One region of the Burkholderia territorii genome, then DNA from elsewhere that is predicted to be linked to it. Evidence: riboswitches for the same ligand, from Rfam matches in the RefSeq annotation. Region 1 holds a riboswitch; the other holds the start of a gene.
What was found. Region 1 has a riboswitch for cobalamin ahead of WS51_RS18825 (HoxN/HupN/NixA family nickel/cobalt transporter). Riboswitches for the same ligand answer to the same signal wherever they lie in the genome.
Positions count from the first base shown of each region.

Region 2: another riboswitch for cobalamin. It lies ahead of WS51_RS05615 (TonB-dependent receptor domain-containing protein); the one in region 1 lies ahead of WS51_RS18825 (HoxN/HupN/NixA family nickel/cobalt transporter).

Region 1 covers NZ_CP013366.1:1,785,383-1,792,518, forward strand. Annotated here, with positions in the region: gene WS51_RS18805 (cobyrinate a,c-diamide synthase) at 1-268, opposite strand, end outside; gene cobO (cob(I)yrinic acid a,c-diamide adenosyltransferase) at 272-874, opposite strand; gene WS51_RS18815 (cobalamin biosynthesis protein) at 909-1,286, opposite strand; gene cobA (uroporphyrinogen-III C-methyltransferase) at 1,283-2,032, opposite strand; cobalamin riboswitch at 2,204-2,439, opposite strand; cobalamin riboswitch at 2,564-2,824, shown strand; gene WS51_RS18825 (HoxN/HupN/NixA family nickel/cobalt transporter) at 3,012-4,070, shown strand; gene cobW (cobalamin biosynthesis protein CobW) at 4,096-5,184, shown strand; gene cobN (cobaltochelatase subunit CobN) at 5,191-7,136, shown strand, end outside.
Region 2 covers NZ_CP013365.1:1,265,275-1,272,410, reverse strand. Annotated here, with positions in the region: gene WS51_RS05645 (DUF1326 domain-containing protein) at 1-46, shown strand, start outside; gene WS51_RS05640 (DUF2182 domain-containing protein) at 43-834, shown strand; gene WS51_RS05635 (copper-binding protein) at 873-1,220, shown strand; gene WS51_RS05630 (VOC family protein) at 1,270-1,680, opposite strand; gene WS51_RS05625 (Lrp/AsnC family transcriptional regulator) at 1,744-2,205, opposite strand; gene WS51_RS05620 (LysE family translocator) at 2,320-2,958, shown strand; gene WS51_RS05615 (TonB-dependent receptor domain-containing protein) at 2,994-4,922, opposite strand; cobalamin riboswitch at 5,238-5,430, opposite strand; gene WS51_RS31935 (hypothetical protein) at 5,539-5,784, opposite strand; gene WS51_RS05610 (SDR family NAD(P)-dependent oxidoreductase) at 5,836-6,660, shown strand; gene WS51_RS05605 (hypothetical protein) at 6,709-6,954, opposite strand; gene WS51_RS05600 (threo-3-hydroxy-L-aspartate ammonia-lyase) at 7,086-7,136, opposite strand, start outside.

The DNA of each region.
Region 1 (7,136 bases):
CTTCGATCAGGATCAGGTCCGCGTCGCGCGCGGCATCGGCGAGCAGTTCACGGCAGCCGGCTTCGCCGACCATGCCGAGATCGAGCGCGTGCACGGGCGCGCCGCTCGCGCGTTCGAGCAACATCGGATCGAGAAAATCGGGCCCGGTCTTGAACACGCGCACGCGCCGGCCGAGCCGCCGGTGCAGCCGCGCAAGCCCGGCCGTCACCGACGTCTTGCCCTGGCCGGATGCGGGCGCGCTGACGAACAGCGCGGGGCAGGCCGGCATCGCTCAGAACTCCACGCCCGGCTGCGCCTTCACGCCTTGCTCCTTGTACGGATGCTTGACGAGCCGCATTTCGGTGACGAGATCGGCCGCATCGATCAGTGCATCGGGCGCATGCCGGCCGGTGACGACGACGTGCACCGCATCCGGCCGGCCAACGAGCGTCGCAAGCACTTCGTCGAGCGGCAGGTATTCGTACTTCAGCACGGTGTTCAGCTCGTCGAGGATCACCATCCGGTACTCGCCGCTCTCGATCATCCGGCGTGCCGCGTCCCAGCCCTTGCGGGCGGTCGCGATGTCGGCGTCGCGGTTCTGCGTGTTCCACGTATAGCCGTCGCCCATCGTCACGAAGTCGCACTGCGCGACCGCGCCGAGGAAGTCGCGCTCGGACGTGTGCAGCGCGCCCTTGATGAACTGCACCACGCCGAGCCGCATGCCGTGGCCGAGCACGCGCACGGCCATGCCGAACGCGGCCGTGCTCTTGCCCTTGCCGTTGCCCGTGTTGACGATCAGCAGGCCCTTTTCCTGCGTGGCGGCAGCCTGCTTCTTTTCATGGCCGGCGCGGCGGCGTTCGGCCATCCGCTGATGGGATTCGGCATCGGTCTTCATCGGGAATCGTCCTGTCGAAAGGGAAACAATGGGTTCAGAGCGGGCCGGCGAGCGCGACCGTCACGCCGCCCAGGATGGATTTGGGACCAAGCAGCCGGCCCTGCGGCGCCGCGAGCCGCGCGCACGGCTCGGCCACGCCCGCGACGCCGAAACGCGCGAGCGCGGCAGCCGACGGGCCGCTCAATGCCGCGTCGGCACATTGCGCGAGCCGCGCCGCGTCGAACGCGACGAGCGGCCAGCCGCGCCGTGCGCACAGCGTGCGCAGCGGCCGGGCCCGCGCCTTGTCGGCGAGGGTCGCGACGACGGCCGGTTCGGCGCCCGGGTAATGCGCCAGCGCCGCGCGGATCGCGGCATCGAGTTGCGCGGCCGTCACGCCCGCGCGAAAACCGATGCCGAGCGCGACGCGCATCATGCGCGACCGCCGAGCGCCGCGCGCACGGCCAGATCGTCGGCGAGCGCCGCGACGCGGCCGATCACGACGATCGCGGGCGAACCGATACCGGTCGCGCCCACGCGCTCGACGACGGTGTCGAGCGTCGCGAGCACGTGCCGCTGCCCGTCACGCGTCGCGTTCTCGATCGCCGCGCACGGCATGTCGCCGGGCACGCCGCCGTCGCGCAGCGCGGCAACGATCGCGTCGAGCCGGCGTATGCCCATGTAGATCACGATCGTCATCCGCGTCGCGGCCAGCGCGCGCCAGTCGGGCTCGTCGGCCCCCGCGCCGTGACCGGTGACGAAGATCACGCCCTGCGCGTCGCCGCGATGCGTGACCGGAATGCCGAGCGCGGCCGGGGCCGCGATGCCGGCCGTGATGCCGTTCACGACCTCGACCGGGAAACCCGCCGCGCCGAGCGCAAGCAGTTCCTCGCCGCCGCGGCCGAACACGAACGGATCGCCGCCCTTGAGCCGTGCGACGCTGCGGCCCGCGCGCAGGTGCGCGAGCATCGCGGCGACGATCACTTCCTGCGGCGTCGACGCATGGCCGCCGCGCTTGCCGACGTGCTCGATGCGCGCGTCGGCGCGCGCATGGCGCAACACGTCGGGATTCACGAGGTCGTCGACGAGCAGCACGTCGGCCGCGGCGATCGCGCGCACGGCCTTCAGCGTCAGCAGTTCGGCGTCGCCGGGGCCGGCGCCGACGAGCCACGCGCGGCTCATCGGACGCGGCACGGCGCGCACCGTGTCGTGGCAGTGGAAAGGAGAGGGCGAGCGGCGCAGCGGCGGCCGGTGGACAGGCAAGGCATGATGGATCGGGCGAAGCCCGCGCGAACGCGGGCGGCAAGCGCACCTCATCCGTCCCCCGCGGATCGGGCGTTTCGGCGAGCGGCGGGCTCGCCCCTTGCGTCGGCCGGTATCCGGGCTGGCCGCTTGCCAGGCCGCAGCCTTCCCGCCCGTTGAAGGGCAGTGGCATCGCGGGCGGCCTGGGCGCGTGCGGGGGGAACCGCGCGCGCGGGCGGCGTACCGTTGCGGGGACAGCACAGGCCGGGCGGACTTCCGCCTCCTGTTTCCCGTTTAACTGCGTGCGCGCAATGCGCATGCGAGCACCGAACGCGGCGCATACGATAGCACAGCGCCCGGCCCGCGCGAACCCGCCACGCGGGCGTCGCAAGCACGCCAGGCACGATGCCGCGGCCGTGCCGCACGCGCCGCGGCGGCCCGTTTTGCCTTGACGCTCCCCGCACCGCCGCCTACACTCGCACGCGTTTTGGTGCTCGCGCGCGCTGTTCCGGCGCGTGCAGTTAAACGGGAAACAGGGAGCCTGCCTGCACCGCAGTCGAGCCAACCTGTGCTGCCCCCGCAACGGTAAGCGAACGCATCGCCCAGCGCGATGCAGCGCCGCTTCGCCGCATGCCTGCCGCATGCGGACGACCGCCACTGGATGCCGCGCATCCGGGAAGGCGAAGCGGCGTGTTCGTCAGCCCGGATACCGGCCAGAACGTGGGGTTCAGCGCCGCGGGGAGGCGGCGCATCGTCCACGGCCGCACCACGCCCGACGCCCGAACGCTGCCCGCTTCCTCCGCCGACCCGCCAGCCGCAGCACGTGCGCGGGCGGGGGCAAGGAACGGCCAGCGGTGCAGGCGGGGCCGGCGACGGCCGTGTTGGCATTCATCATGTCGACCGTTCGCAAAGGAGCATCATGCTCGACTCGTTCTTCCGTCTGTTCAACGACAGCTCATCCGGGCTGCGCGGCAAAATCGTCGCGATCTATTCATTGCTCGTCGCATTCAACGTCGGCGCGTGGATCTGGGCCTTCGTCGCGTTTCGCGACCAGCCCGTGCTGCTGGGCACCGCGCTGCTCGCCTACGTGTTCGGCCTGCGCCATGCAGTCGACGCCGACCACATCGCCGCGATCGACAACGTCACGCGCAAGCTGATGCAGGAGGGCCGCAGCCCGCTCGGCGCGGGCCTGTTCTTCTCGCTCGGCCATTCGACGGTGGTGATCGTGATGTCGGTGGCCGTCGCGCTGACCGCGGCGTCGCTCGCGCGCTTCGAGAGCATGAAGACCTGGGGCGGCGTGATCAGCACGAGCGTATCGGCATTCTTCCTGCTCGTGCTCGCGGCCGCCAACCTGCTGATCCTGATTTCCGTCTACCGGACGTTTCGCGCGGCGCGCCGCGGCGAGACGATTGTCGACGCCGACCTCGACATGCTGATGAACCAGCGCGGCGTGCTGGCCCGCCTGTTCCGGCCGTTGTTCCGTCTCGTGTCGCGCAGCTGGCACCTGTATCCGGTCGGCTTCCTGTTCGGCTTCGGCTTCGATACCGCGACCGAAATCGCGTTGTTCGGCATCTCGGCCACGCAGGTGCAGGGCGGCCTGTCGTTCTGGTCGGTGATGGCGCTGCCCGTGCTGTTCACCGCGGGCATGACGCTCGTCGACACGACCGACGGCATCCTGATGATGGGCGCGTACCGCTGGGCGTATGTGCGGCCGATCCGCAAGATCTACTACAACATGACGATCACGTTCGTGTCGGTGCTGGTGGCCGCGCTGATCGGCGGCATCGAGGTGCTCGCGCTGCTCGCGGACAAGCTGTCGCTGCAGGGGCCCGTGTGGGATTTCTCGACGATGGTCGCATCGCATTTCGGGATGCTCGGCTATGTCGTGATCGGCCTGTTTCTCGCGTGCTGGATCGTGTCGGCCGCGATCTACCGCCTCAAACGCTATGACGAGATCGACGTGACGCTCTCGGCCTGACTTCCAATTCGACACAGGATCCACCATGACCTTACGCAAGCTTCCCGTCACGATCGTCACGGGCTTTCTCGGCAGCGGCAAGACCACGCTGATGCGCCACATCCTGCAGCACGCCGCAGGCCGCCGAATCGCGGTGATCGTCAACGAATTCGGCGAGCTCGGCATCGACGGCGAAATCCTCAAGGGCTGCGGCATCGGCTGCGAGGACACGGACGGCGCGCAGGGCGAGGCATCGGGCCAGCTGTACGAGCTCGCGAACGGCTGCCTGTGCTGCACCGTGCAGGAGGAGTTCTATCCGGTGATGGAAGCGCTCGTCGAGCGCCGCGCCGACATCGACCACGTGCTGATCGAGACGTCCGGCCTCGCGCTGCCGAAGCCGCTCGTGCAGGCGTTCAACTGGCCGTCGATCCGCAACAGCTTCACGGTCGACGCGGTCGTGACCGTCGTCGACGCTCCGGCCGCCGCGAGCGGCCAGTTCGCCGAGAACCCGCAGGCCGTCGACGCGCAGCGCCGCGCCGATCCGAACCTCGACCACGAATCGCCGCTGCACGAACTGTTCGCCGACCAGCTGTCGTCCGCCGATCTGGTGATCGTGAACAAGGCCGACCTCGTCGCCGACGCGCAGTTTGCCGAAATCGAAGCCGCGATCCGCGAGGAAATCCCGCCGCAGGTGAAGATCGTGCGCGCCACCCGCGGCGAACTGGACGTCGCGATGCTGCTCGGGCTCGAATCGGCGTCGGAGGAAACGATCCATCTGCGGCACGACCATCACGGCTCGGCCGACGACGGCGATCACGACCATCATCACGACGATTTCGACTCGGTGGTGGTGTCGGGCGATGCAGGCACGCGCGAGGCGACGATCGCCGCGCTGCAGCGTGTCGTCGAGACGCACACGATCTACCGCGCGAAAGGCTTCGCCGCGCTGCCCGATGCGCCGATGCGTCTGGTGATCCAGGGCGTCGGCCGGCGCTTCGACAGCTACTTCGACCGCCGCTGGCAGGACGGCGAGGCGCGTGAGAGCCGCTTCGTGCTGATCGGCGAGGACCTCGACGCGGCCGCGCTGCAGCGCGCGTTCGACGCCGCGTGCGCGGCCGACCTGCAACAGGCGTAACGCGCGATGCATCTGTTGCGCACCACGCCGGGCGGCTTCGTCGACGATACGCAGGGCGTCGTCCGGATCGACCAGCAGCCGGCCGACATCGTGATTCTGAGCTCGGCCGACACGACGCTGTCGCTGCTGGCCAGCGTCGTGCCGAAACTGCCTGCCGGCTTCCCGAGCGTGCGGCTTGCGAACGTCACGTTCCTGCGGCAGCCGGCGTCGGTCGACTTCTACGTCGACGACGTGCTGCGTCACGCGAAGACGGTCGTGATCGACCATCTCGGCGGCGAAGCATACTGGCCGTACGGGATCGAGCAGGCCGTGTCGCTCGCGTCGAAGCGCAGGCAGCAGCTCGCGATGTTCTCGGGCGACCTGCAGGAAGACCCGAACCTCGTCGCGAAAAGCACGGTCGCGCCGGATCTGTGCCGGCTGTGGTGGCGCTATCTGCGCGAAGGCGGGATGCACAACGCCGAAGCGCTGCTGCGCAGCATCGCGTTTCATACGCTCGGTTTCGGCGATGAACCCGAGCCGCCGCGCCCGCTGCCGGCCGCTGCGCTGTATCACCCGGTGCGCGACCCGGCGAGCATCGACGACTGGCGTTCGCGCTGGACGCCCGGCGCACCTGTCGTCGCGATCCTGTTCTATCGCGCGCACTGGCAAGCCGCGAACACCGCCGTGTTCGACGCGCTGGCCGATGCGCTCGTGCGCGAAGGGCTCAATCCGCTGCCGATCGCGGTCACGTCGTTGAAGGATGCGGTGAGCCGCGAGGTCATCACGCAGCTGTGCGACACGCACCGCGTCGCGCTCGTGCTGAACACCACCGCGTTCGCGGCCGGCGCGATCGACAGCCCGGAGCCCGACGTGCTCGCCGGCGATGCACCGGTGCTGCAGGTGATCCTGTCCGGCGGCAATCGCGACGCGTGGGTGGCCGACAACCAGGGGCTGCACGCGCGCGACATCGCAATGCACATCGCGTTGCCCGAGGTCGACGGGCGCATCGTCACGCGCGCGGTCAGTTTCAAGGGGCTCGCGTATCGTTGTCCACACACCGAAGTCGACGTCGTGCGCTATCAGCCGGATGCCGAGCGGATCGCGTTCGTCGCGGCGCTCGCGCGCGGCTGGTGCCGGCTGCGCACGCTCGACAACGCCGACAAGCGCATCGCGCTGATCCTCGCGAACTATCCGCAAAGCGAAGGGCGGATCGGCAACGGCGTCGGGCTCGACACGCCGGCGTCCGCGCTGCGCGTGCTGGCCGCGCTGCGCGATGCCGGCTATGCCGTGGCCGACCTGCCGGCCGACGGCGACGCGCTGATCGCGCGGCTCACCGAAGGCGTGACCAACGATCCGGCCGTGCGCGCGTTACGCCCCGCGTTCCAGAGCTTCGCGCTGGCCGATTACGTCGCACGTTTCGCGCGGCTGCCGGCCGCCGTGCGCGACGCGCTGAACGCGCGCTGGGGCCCGCCCGAAGCGGACCCGACGCTGCGGCAGGGGCGCTTCACGATCGCCGGCTGGCGTGCGGGCAACGTGTTCGTCGGCATCCAGCCGTCGCGCTCGCGCGGCGAAAACGACTACGCGAGCTACCACGATGCCGAGCTCGTGCCGCCGCACGCGTATCTCGCGTTCTATTTCTGGCTGCGCGATGCGTTCGGCATCGACGCGGTCATTCACCTCGGCAAGCACGGCAACCTCGAATGGCTGCCGGGCAAGAGTGTCGCGCTGTCCGATGCGTGCTGGCCGGACCTGACGCTCGGGCCGCTGCCGCATCTGTATCCGTTCATCGTCAACGATCCGGGCGAGGGCAGCCAGGCGAAGCGCCGCGCGCAGGCGGTGATCGTCGATCACCTGATGCCGCCGCTCACGCGTGCGGAAAACTACGGCCCGCTGCAGGATCTCGAACGGCAGGTCGACGAATACTACGAAGCGCTGATGGTCGATGCGCGGCGCGCGAAGCTGCTGCGCAAGAC
Region 2 (7,136 bases), on a different replicon from region 1:
GCACCTGAACAATCACGGGCTGATCCGGCATCGCGTCGCGGCATGACTCCGGTCGGCGATTATCTCGGGCGCGAGCGCGTCGTCACGCTGCTCGGCATGACCGCGCTCGTCGGCGCGTGCTGGGTCTACCTGTGGACGGGCGCGGGCACCGGCATGTCCGCGCTGGACATGACGGCGCTCGCGCTGTTCCCGCATCGGCTCGCCGACGGCATGGGCGCGATGGATCCATCGCTCGCGACCGTGATCCTGATGTGGTGGGTGATGATGATCGCGATGATGACGCCCGGCGCGGCGCCGCTCGTGCTGCTGTATCGGCGCGTGCTGCGCCATCGCGGTGCGCAGGCGGCCGGGGCTGCGTTCACGTCGACGTTTCTGCTGGCCGGCTATCTGGCCGCGTGGCTGGGGTTCTCGATCGCGGCGGCGGTGCTCCAGACGCTGCTGCAGCCTGCCGGGCTGATCTCCGGAATGATGCTGTGGTCGAAGAGCGCCGTGCTGTCCGCAATCGTCCTCGCACTGGCCGGCGCCTACCAGTTCTCGCCGTTCAAGCAGGCGTGCCTGCGGCAGTGCCGGTCGCCGGTCGGGTTTCTCACGACGTACTGGCGCCCGGGCGCCACGGGCAGCTTCCTGCTGGGCGTGCGGCACGGCGCATATTGCGTGGGCTGCTGCTGGCTGCTGATGGCGCTGCTGTTCGTGGGCGGCGTGATGAACGTCGTGTGGATCGTCGCATTGTCGCTGTTCGTGCTCGTCGAAAAGGTGCTGCCGGGCGGCGAGCGCATCGGCCGCGCGCTGGGCGTCGTGCTGATCGCGTGGGCGGTCGCGACGTTGCTGGTGTAGCCGGCGCGCTCGTTACTGGCTGAACGGGGAGTCGCTCGATGAAGACCAGATGCCTCGCCATCGCCGTACTCGGCGCGATGGCTGTCGTTGCGATGCCGGTGCGCGCGGGCGGGAACATGCCCGACATGAGCATGGGCGACATGAAGATGTCGGCGCAGGATTCGGAGCTGACCGATGCCGAAGTGAAACGGATCGATGCCGCGCACGGCATGGTGACGCTGAAGCACGGCGCGCTCGAGAACGTCGGGATGGCGCCGATGACGATGGCGTTCAAGGCCCGTGACCGGGCGATGATCGAGTCGCTGCATGTGGGCGACAGGGTCAAGGTCCGGGTCGAGCGCGTGGGCGGCACGCTGACGATCGTGAAGCTCGTGCAACGACAGTAACGGCGGCGCAAGCGAGCGCTTTCCGCGCGACTGTCTCGGGCAGGCAGCGCTAACGCCCGTCTTTACCTGGAGCACCGTCGGCTTCAGCGAAATTCAGTTCGACGCCATTGCCGGCCGGGTCGGTGAAAAAGAGCTGGAGTTGACGCGTGAGCGGCACGTACGCGCGCGAGTACCGGACTTGCGCGTCGGCCAGACGCCGCTCCATGTCGGCCGCGTTTGCGCAAGAAAACGCCATATGGTCGAACGTATTGACGACATGCGCCGGCCGGACCTCGCCGGGCCGTGCTTCCGACAGATGGAGAATCGCCTGCGCCCCCGCGTAGAGCCAGTAGCCGTTGCTCCGGAACGGCGGTCGATAGCCCGGCTCGAGGCCCACGACGTTCACGTAGAAATCGCGCAGCGTGTCGAGCGTGGCTCGATCCGCGCGCAGGTTGTAATGATTGAGTCCGATCACTGGCATGGCGGGTTGTCCGGTTCGTGCAAGGTGCACACCGCACAGCATCGCGCAACGCGGGCCGTCCTGTCACCTCCGCGCGCCCTTGACCGCCGCTGCCGGCCGTGCGACGCCGCGCGCCGGTAGCGGCGTCGACATCACGATCGACGTGCGTGTTTCGCCGTACAGGTTGATGCGCTCGATCAGTTGCTCGAGGTGCGCCATGCTGACCGCGACGAACCGCATCACGTAGGAATCGGCGCCGGTCACGTGATGGCACTCGACCACTTCGGGAATCGTTTCCAGCAGCTTCAGGAATTTCGCCTTCGCCGGTTGCGGCACCGTGATGCCGATCAGCGCGCTCACCGGGTAGCCGGCGGCGGCCGGATTGACGCGCGCCGTGTAGCCGTCGATCACGTCTGCCGATTCGAGACGCTTCACGCGTTCGGTCACCGCCGGTATCGACAGGTGAACCTGGCGCGCCAGATCCGTGTAGCTGATGCGGCCGTTGGCCTGCAGCAGCGCGAGTATCTTCCAGTCGAGTTCGTCCATCGCGGCGGAGTTTTTAAGGTGAGGGGCCTATTTTTCCTTAAAAACCGTCTTCAGCGGCGACCGGACTTTCCCTACGATGCGGTTCATGTCATTGCACGTCGCGAGGAGCCGGCCATGCTGTTCATCAAGTCCGTCGTGATGGGATTGTCGATCGCGGTGCCGGTCGGCCCGATCGGCATGCTCTGCATCCAGCGCAGCCTGAGCCACGGCTTTCGCGCAGGATTCGCGACGGGCATCGGCGCCGCGTGCGCCGATGCGATCTACGGGCTGCTCGGCGCGCTGGGCGTCGCCGGCATCGTCACCGCATTTCCGATGCTGACCGTCGCACTGAAAATCGTCGGCGGCGCATTCCTCATCTGGCTGGCCTGGTCCATCGCGCGGCAGGCACCGGCCGCGCCGGCCGCAGTGCACGACGCGCCGCGCGCGAGCGTGCTGCGCGATTTCCTGACGACCTTCGGCCTCACGCTGTCGAACCCGATGACGATCCTGTCGTTCGTCGGGATCTTCGCGGCGCTCGGCCCGCTGTCGGGCGCGCACGAAGGCACGGCGGGGCCAACCGTGGCATCGATGGTGGTGGGCGTGTTCGCCGGATCCGCGACGTGGTGGCTGTGCCTGAGCAGCGCGACCGCCGCATTGCGCACAAAGATGCCTCTACCGCTCATGCACGGCCTGTCGCGCGGATCGGCGGTCGTGATCGCGGTGTTCGGCGCGATCCAGCTGATCGCGGGCATGCGCGGCGTCGCAGGGGCGTGACGCAAACCACGCCGTCGTCGCACCGCGCACCCCACTCAGAACGTATAGCTGACCTTGCCGAACGCGGTGCGGCCGAGCGTGTTGTAGCCGTACGCCGTCATGTACTGGCGGTCGAACAGGTTCGACAGCGTCGCCGACACCGTCAGGTGCGAATTGATCCTGTACGACGCGCGCAGGTTCACGGTCAGGTACGACGGCAGATACGTCGTGTTGGCCGGGTCGTCGAACGTCGTGCCGCCGTAGTTCAGCGACGCGCCCGTGCTCAGCGCATGCAGGTTGAACTCGTCCCACGTGTGGTCGACGTTGACGCTGACCGTCTGGCGAGGCCGGCGGTTGAGCCAGCTGTCGTTGGTTTCGTCCTGCGGATTCAGGAAACCGACCGCGATGCTCACCGGTGTATACCGGCCGATCGTGCCCTTGTACGACAGGTCGATGCCGCGGATATGCGAGCGGCCGATGTTCATCGGCGAGCGCGTCGCGGGGTTGTACGCGATCAGGTTGCTGATGCGCGTGTCGTAGATCGCGGCGCTGAACGTGCCGTACGCCGTGTTCGCGTCGAGCGCGGCTTCGACCGAATCGCTGCGTTCCGGGTTCAGGTCCGGATTGCCGTAGCCCGGGTAGTACAGGTCGTTGAACGACGGCAGGCGGAACGCGTTGCCGTACGACACGCGCGCCGTATAGACGGGCGTGATGGCCCATGACAGCGCGGCATTGCCGGTGTTCACGGCTTTTCCGGCGATGATCTCGTGCCGCCCGGCGACGAACAGCGTCACGCTGCCGAGTGTCGCCGACTGGTGCAGCGAGAACGCGGAGTCGTTGCGCGTGGGCACGCCGTCGGGCACGTCGACCGGCAGGAATGCCTGTTCGCGCGTGAAGTCGTACGCGAGCTTCGTTTCGCCCGACAGCGGCAGGCCGAACAACCGGAAGCCATGCTCCTGATGGGTCAGCGACGTCGACGTGCTGATGCGCTGCGAGTTGATCTGGTCGGTCGGGATGGTCGGATCGCCGGCATACAGGAACTGGCGATCGTTCGCATAACCGAACGACTGGTCGAATTGCGTGTCGGGCGTGATGTCGAGATGGAACGCGATGCCGGTCGTCAGCTGATGATCGAGCTCGCGATTCGCAAAGCCTGCGTTGTCGAAGGAAAGATCGGAACGGTGATACAGCGCGAACGTCGAGATCGACCAGTTGTCGCGCGCGTAGCCGAGCCGCGCATCGAGGTCCTGTGCGTGATACGGATTGCGTCCGGCCTCGTGCCCGTACGCGAACGGCCGCGTCGCATCGATGCCGGCCGTGTTGTAGTCGTGCAGGCCGAGCGTGTAGGTGAGGCCGCCGAGTGCGGCGAGCGGCCCGGTCGACGGCACGGTGCCCGACGTGCGCACCTGCGTGTCGAAGGTCTTGTTCGTGCCGCCGCCGAACGACGCGGTGGTCTGGTTCGGCTGGCCCGCGGCGCGGCGCGTGAACAGCTGCACGACGCCGCCCATCGCGTTCGCGCCGAACGATGCGGCGGCCGGCCCCGAGATCACTTCGACGCGTTCGAACGCGTCGGTCGGCAGGTCGGCCCACGGCGCGATGCCGGTCGTCGGCGAGCCGATCCGGATGCCGTCGATGAACACCGCGACCTGGTTGGCGGACGAACCGCGGATGCTGACCGACGCGGACGAGCCGGGGCCGCCGTTCTGCGAGACGGTCACGCCCGGCAGCGTCGCGAGCGCCTGCGTGATGCTTGGGTCGCTCGGCGACAGCCGGTCGAGATCGGCGCGCGTGAGCACCTGCGTGGTCGCATAACGCTGGTCGAACGATTCGGGCAGGTGCCGCGTGTCGGTCACGCTGATCGTCGGCAGGTCGGCGGCTTCGGCGGGCCGGGGCGATTGCGCGGGCGCCGTGTCGCCGGCGGCATGGGCGAGCGGGGCGAACAGCGCCGTGGCGGCGGACGTGGCGAGAAGGTGGCGAAGATTCATGAGGCAATGAGCGTGATCGTGTTGCAGGGACGGCAAGCGTAAGCGTGTGGCGGTGCGTACCGCCGCGGTTCGTGTCGGTCTATCGCGAGGCGAGACGGCGTGGGCGGTCGTCGGGCGGGCCGGAGCACACGGCAACGCACGCGCGTGCAGGCACGCCGCGCCGATGGCCGGCGCGACGGCACGACGCTTCCGGTAAGGAAGCGCAGATGAAAAGTCTGGACATCTGAAGGGTCCTGAGGTCGGGCCGTCCATGCAACGGGGCGACCGCGAAAGGCGGCGCCTGGCGCTCCGGGACACCCCGCCCGGCGCGGCTGCTTGGACCTCGGGTCGATGGCAGGTCTCCTGGCTCGCGGGTCGCTATTCGCACCGGCCTTCCCGGTTTCCCAGTGGCGTGGGGGAGTGCGAATTCGCCGCTCACAGTTGCGGGGGCAGCCGCAGATTCGAGGCGCTGCCTCTCCTGCGTTCCCTTTTGATCCCGTGTCCGGGAACCATCAGCGCGCAAGCGTAATGGCGAGCACTCCGCTGCGTCAATTGGCGAAGCACGCAGGGATGCGAAAAAACGTCAGTGCGCGGCGGATTCGTCCCGAATTCCGTCTCGCGAGACCTCGGCATCGCGTTACGTCAGACGAAACGGAAAGATGAGGAAGGCGGCCACGTTGGCGTGACCGCCGAACGCTTCGTCCGGGGGCGTACTGCGCGAGCTCCACTCGAATGTGCGGCGCGCGTGCTCGATCTCGTTCAAATGGGCGACGCGAAAGCCCGGCTCGTGCTGCATGTTGCGGATATCGCGGGCTGACGCGAAGCGGCCCGCGCACGACATTCTGTCGGCGCTCGCGGTGCGGCCGCCCCGGGCGGCCGGCACCCTTGAATCCCGCATTCGCGCATCCGCGCATCGACCAGACAGGACACTGACATGACGACCCAGATTCGCTTCGACGGCGGTACCGCCGTGATTACCGGCGCGGCCAGCGGCATCGGCAGCGGGCTTGCGCGCCACGCGGCCGCGCTCGGCATGCGCGTGGTGCTGGCCGATCTCGACCCGGCGAAGCTCGACGCGTTCGCCGCGACGCTCGACACCGACGTGCTGTGCGTGCCGACCGACGTCAGCCGCCCCGAGGCCGTCGACGCACTGGCCGACGCCGCGTGGCAACGCTTCGGCGGCGTCGACCTCCTGTTCAACAACGCGGGCGTGATGACCACCGGCTTCAGCTGGGAAATCACGCCGGAGCGGTTCGAGCGCAGTTTCGCGATCAACGTGCACGGTGTGATGAACGGGCTCCGCAGCTTCGTGCCGCGCATGCTCGAGCGCAACGTGCCGGCGCGCATCGTCAATACCGCGTCGGTCGGCGGATTCCTGCCGAGCCCGCTGATGTCGCCTTACTCGGCGACGAAATTCGCGGTGGTCGCGCTGACCGAATCTCTTTACGGCGAACTGAAGATGCTCGGCGCGCCGGTCGGCGTGTCGCTGCTTGCGCCGGGGCCGGTGCAGACGGGCATTTTCAACGACCCGTTCGGCGCCGCGCACGAGCGGCCGGAGGTGCGGGGCTTCGTCGAGACGATGCGCGCGATGTTGAACGCGCACGGCCTCACGCCCGACGCATTTGCAGCGCGGGCGTTCGACGGCATTCGCGACGGGCGTTACTGGCTGATTCCGCAGCCGCAGGCGATCGACGGCGCGCTGCAGCGGCGCACCGCAGACATCCTCGCCGCGCGCGACCCGTCGCTGCCGTCGTTGTAATGAGATGACGCGGGCCGGCCGCCCGACGCGGCCGGCTCACGTGCCGGGTTACATATGCATGCCGGCGTGCGTGCGGCCGTTCGGGTCGCCGCCGCGATCGGGCGGCGTATTGTTCTGATCGATCTTCGCGAGCACGAAGCCCGCATGCGGCAGGGCGGGCGAACGGGGGACGGCCTGCGCGACCGGGTCGCGCGGCGAAATGGTGGAAAAACCGGATGACGTCGCGCCCGGTTGCGCGAACGCCGTGACGGATGCGGCCGCGACGGCGGCGGCGACGATCGCGTGCGTGTTCATGGCGACTCCTTCTTCACGACAGACTGCGAAATCACGCATTCAGTCTAGGGCGCGAAACTTAACGCGACGTGAAGGAGCGGCGGCGCGCGGATGACAGGATGTTCATACGGCCATCCGCGCGCCGCAACGCATCACGCGGAGGCGGCGATCAGCGCGCAGAAGTTCTCGAGATCGACGTTGCC